Regions from separate parts of the Duganella sp. Leaf61 genome, predicted to be linked through region 2. Evidence: predicted binding sites of a transcription regulator. Region 2 holds the regulator's gene; the other holds the start of a gene.
What was found. Region 2 encodes FliA, which starts transcription of late flagellar genes. Its sites were predicted from a motif close to CTAAAGTTTNNNNNNNNNNNGCCGNTA; they were not measured.
Positions count from the first base shown of each region.

Region 1: a site for FliA is predicted at 1,016-1,042, ahead of ASF04_RS00090 (flagellar protein FliT). Genes of this name have one in related genera too.

Region 1 covers NZ_LMLM01000001.1:15,967-18,365, forward strand. Annotated here, with positions in the region: gene ASF04_RS00085 (HDOD domain-containing protein) at 104-931, shown strand; gene ASF04_RS00090 (flagellar protein FliT) at 1,094-1,372, shown strand; gene ASF04_RS00095 (aminotransferase class I/II-fold pyridoxal phosphate-dependent enzyme) at 1,440-2,399, opposite strand, start outside.
Region 2 covers NZ_LMLM01000012.1:253,831-256,229, forward strand. Annotated here, with positions in the region: gene motD (flagellar motor protein MotD) at 1-163, opposite strand, end outside; gene ASF04_RS10165 (flagellar motor protein) at 165-911, opposite strand; gene ASF04_RS10170 (RNA polymerase sigma factor FliA) at 893-1,624, opposite strand; gene ASF04_RS10175 (hypothetical protein) at 1,642-2,399, opposite strand, start outside.

The DNA of each region.
Region 1 (2,399 bases), on a different contig from region 2:
AAAGATACGGTCGGGCATCAAAAGGCTTCTTTCCGATGACGAATCGCTATATAGTTAACCTATAGCAACGTGCCCATAAACAGGAACAACCAGGAGATACCCGATGAAACTTGATGCACTGTTCCAGAATCCGACCGCGTTGCCCACCGCCCCGAAAGTCGTCGAAGAACTGATCAGCAGCTTCGACAAGGCCAGCGTCTCCACCGAGGAGATCGCCAAGAAGCTGTCGACGGACCCGGTGTTGAGCGCCAAGCTGCTGCGCCTGGCCAACTCGGCCTACTACCACGTCTCGCGCAGCATCGGCACGGTGGAAGATGCGGTGCTGATGCTCGGTTTCGTCACGGTGCGCACGCTGGTCATCAGCTCGGGCCTGGTCAGCGGCTTCAAGACCGTACCCGGCCTCGACCTCAAGCAATTCTGGCGCTACAGCCTGCACACCGCAGTGTCGGCCAAGTGGATCGCCAAGAAGACCAAGGAAAACACCGACCTCGCCTTCACCATCGGCATGATGCACGCGATCGGCCAGCTGGTTATCCATTCGGCCATGCCGGAAAAGGCGATGGCCCTCGATAAGGTGGCCGGTCCGATGGACTCGCGCCGCCTGGACGCCGAAGTGGCGTCATTCGGCTACACCTTTGCCGACGTTGGCGCCGAACTGGCCCGTCGCTGGAAATTCCCGGAAGCGTTTGCTGAAACCATCGTGGCCTTCCCCGAGCCGCACAAGGATGGCGAACTCAATCGCCTGGCTGCGGTCGTCTCGCTGGCCGCCTGGCGCGCACGCGTGGAGCAAGCTGGCTTGACCGCCGAAGAAATCGCCGCCTGCTACCCGACCGAACTGGCCGAAGAGCTGGGACTGGACGACGACGCCCTGATCGACGACATGCCATCACCGGACGAACTGTCGGCCGGCCTGGAAGAACTCGTGAAATAAGCGACAACATTTCATAAGCAAAGCTGCCTGATTTCGGTCCGGCAGCTTTTTTTTCATCTTTTTTCAAATTATTTCGATTTTGCCCTCAAGTTCCCGTTTAAGTGGACGTTAATCAAGACATGCGGTAATCCGCCTTGATGTCGCAACTTTCCAGGTGAACTGATGAACACTTCCGAAGTCCTCGCTATGTACGAAAACATTGCAGCCCTGAGCACCCAGATGGCTGCCGCCGCGCGCATGGGCGACTGGGACGGCGTCGGCAAACTGGAAACCCAATGCACCAGCGCGGCCCGCGCCACGGCCACCGGCGTCCCTGCCCTCGACGGCGCGCCGCGCCTGCGCAAGATCGACCTGCTCAAACAAATCCTGGCCAACGACCGCGAAATCCGCGACCTGGCCGATCCGTGGATGAACACCGTCCCCGGCATGGCCCGCCAATAAAATGGCCCGCCCAGCAAAAAGCGCCTCGTGAGGCGCTTTTTTCGTTTGGGCTCGCTGCTTCAGACCATCAGCCTGCCAACGCCACGCGCAACGACAACGCAATCCCCTGCGCGGCCTTGGTGATTTCGTCGAGCGACGGGAAGCTCGGCGCGATGCGGATGTGGCGATCTTTTGGATCGTTACCGTACGGGAAAGCAGCGCCGGCTGGCGTCAGGGTAATGCCCGCTTCCTTGGCCAGTGCGACCGTGCGCTTGGCGGCGCCGTCGGGGGTGACCAGGTCGATGAAGTAGCCGCCTTGCGGACGGGTCCAGCTCACGCCCGGCACATTGCCCAGGTATTGTTCGAATTGCGCCAGCACGGCGTCGAACTTGGGTTTCAGCAGCGCGGCGTGCTGCTCCATCAGCGCTTCCACGGTGGGCAAGTCTTTCAGCAGGCGCACGTGGCGCAGCTGGTTGATCTTGTCCGGGCCGATGCTGCGGATACCCGAATGTTTGGTCCACCAGGCGATATTGGCCGGCGACGACGCCAGCGCGGCAATGCCCGAACCGGCCCAGGTCACCTTCGATGACGACGCGAACACGAAGGCGCGGTCCGGGTGGCCGGCAGCGGCGCACGCTTCGAGAATACTCAACACTTCCAGCTTTTCAGCACCCAGGTGGTGGAAGCGATAGGCGTCGTCCCACATCAGGATGAAGTCGGGGGCGGCGGTTTTCATCGCGGCCAGACGCTGCACCACGGCGTCGGAATACACCACGCCGCCCGGGTTGCTGTACTTCGGCACGCACCACATGCCCTTGATGCTGGCATCCTCGGCTACCAGTTTTTCCACCAGGTCCATGTCCGGGCCGTCGTCATTCATCGGCACGTTGATCATCTTGATGCCGCGCGTTTCGCAGATGGCGAAGTGGCGGTCGTAGCCCGGTACCGGGCACAGGAAGGTCACCGGCTCGCGTACCCACGGCGCATTGCCAGGCGTGCCGTTCAGGAGCGCGTACATGATCACGTCATGCATCAGCGACAGGCTGGC
Region 2 (2,399 bases):
CATCGGAAAACACCTTGTACTTGCCGATATTGACCGACGAGATCGCGTACATCACGACGAAAAACGCGAACAGCAGGGTAATGAAATCGGCGTACGAGATCAGCCAGCGCTCGTGGTTTTCCACTTCCTCGTCGAATTTTTTACGGGCGCGCCGATGGTACATCTCAGTGCTCGCGCATCAAGGTGGCGATGCGCTCTTCGATCACGCGCGAGTGGTCGCCGGTGGCAATATCGTAAAACACGGCAGCGGCGATTTCCTGCTGGTGCACATGCTGGTTGACGATGGCCTTGAGCTTGTTGGCGATCGGATAGAAGAACAGGTTGGCCAGGCCCACGCCGTAAATCGTCGAGACGAACGCCACCGCGATGCCGGCGCCCAGCTTGGTGGGGTCGGTGAGATTTTCCATCACGTGAATCAGGCCCAGCACGGCGCCGAGGATGCCGATGGTGGGCGCGTAGCCGGCCGCCGATTCCCACACCCGCACGGCCAGCCGTTCCTCGGTCTCGTACGCGGTGATTTCGGTGTCAAGCAACTGGCGCAGCTTGTCGGGGTTGATGCCATCGACGATCAGGCGCAGGCCCTTGGTATTGAATTTATCCTTGGAGGCCAGCATGTGGCGCTCGAGCGACAGCAGGCCGTCGCGGCGCGCGGCCAGGTTCCAGGCGCTGATGTCGCGCGCCAGCGCGGCGCGCGTGTCCGGCGGCGGCGCAAACACCATGCGCAGCATCTTCATGCCGCGCACGAAGGTGCGCAACTTCGATTGCAGCAGCACGGCGCCGAACGTACCGACCACCACGATGGCAAACGCGGCCGGCTGCACCAGCGAGGACAGTTTGCCGCCCTCCATGGTCTGGCCGATGGCAATGCCGATCAGCGCAATGACGACACCGGCTATGCTGGCCCAGTCCATGCCTTCTCCCTGAGATTGGCCCGCAGGCGCGCCACGGCTTGCGTATGCAGCTGCGATACGCGCGATTCCGACACACCCATCACGGCGCCGATTTCCTTCAAGTTGAGCTCCTCTTCGTAGTACAGCCCCATCAGGATCTTTTCGCGCTCGGGCAAGGCATCGATAGCGTTGATCACGGCCTGGCGGAAATCGGTGTCGAGCAGCGCGCGCAGCGGATCGGATTCTTCATCGGAACAGTAACGGTCAAGGAAACTGTCGTTGCCGTCGTCGTCATGGAAGTCCTCGTAGTACACCAGTTGGTGGCCGCCGCCGTCGGAGAGCATGTCCTGGTAATCGGACAGCGACAGCTTGAGCGACTTGGCCACTTCCGACTCGGTCGGTGGATGGCCGAGCTTTTGTTGCAGCGTGCTCATGGCCGCTTCGATCTTGCGCATGTTCTGGCGCATCGAGCGCGGCAGCCAGTCACTGGTGCGCAGCTCGTCGAGCATGGCGCCACGGATGCGCAGCACGGCATAGGTCTCGAACTGCGCGCCATGGGTTTCTTCGTAACGGTTGATGGCGTCGAGCAGCCCGATCATGCCGGCTTGCACCAGATCATCGACCTCTACGCTGGGCGGCAATTTTGCCTTCATGTGATGGGCAAGACGCTTGACCAACGGCATGTGCTCCGTCAGCAAGGTGTTCTTGTCCGCTTTCCCTTTGACCGTGTACATAGCCTATTGTTTTACTTTCAAGCGCTAAAATGATTGCCGCTCCCCGTCTGGAAAGAAGGCGAGCCAGCCAGCGCAAAGCGCCCCGCCAGTTGACGAAACGCCACCGATGCACCGGCCAGCGGAAACGCATCCACCACCGCGCGACCCAAACGCGCGGCGCGCTGCAGGTATTCATCGGCCGGCACCGAGCCCATCGAGACCAGGTTGACGGCCAGGTAACGGCTGGCAGCTTGTGCCATATTATCGTAAACCAACTTAGCTTCGGCTTCCGATGCACCGGTGACAAGAATTCCGAATGGCCGGCGGCCCAATTCCTGGTTCAATTGCTTGATTAAACTATAAGCCGCCTTGATCGAAGCAGCGTTGGCCGACACTTGCACCACGATCTCGGAACTGGCCATGACCGGCACCGGGAACGACTCGCCGTCGAACTCGCCATCGACAATCACCATGCCGGTCTGTTTGACCAGCACGTCGAAAGCCTTGGCCAGGCGGCGGGTTTCGTCGGGGCCGCTACGCGGCATGCCGCGCGTCATCGACGCCACGGCAAAACCCTGCGGCGCCTGGTGCAGCACCTGGTTCAACGCGCATTCCTGGCGCGCCACGTTGAGCAGGCTGGCGCCGCCGTCGAGTCCGAGCCGGCTGGCCACGCCGCGGGCGCTGGCGCACGCGTCCATCAGCAGCACGTCGTTGCCGGCCCGGGCCAGCGAAGCGCCCAGGTTGACCAGCATGGCGCCCTTGTCGTCCTGCGCGGTAGCGGACAAAAAGGTGACGA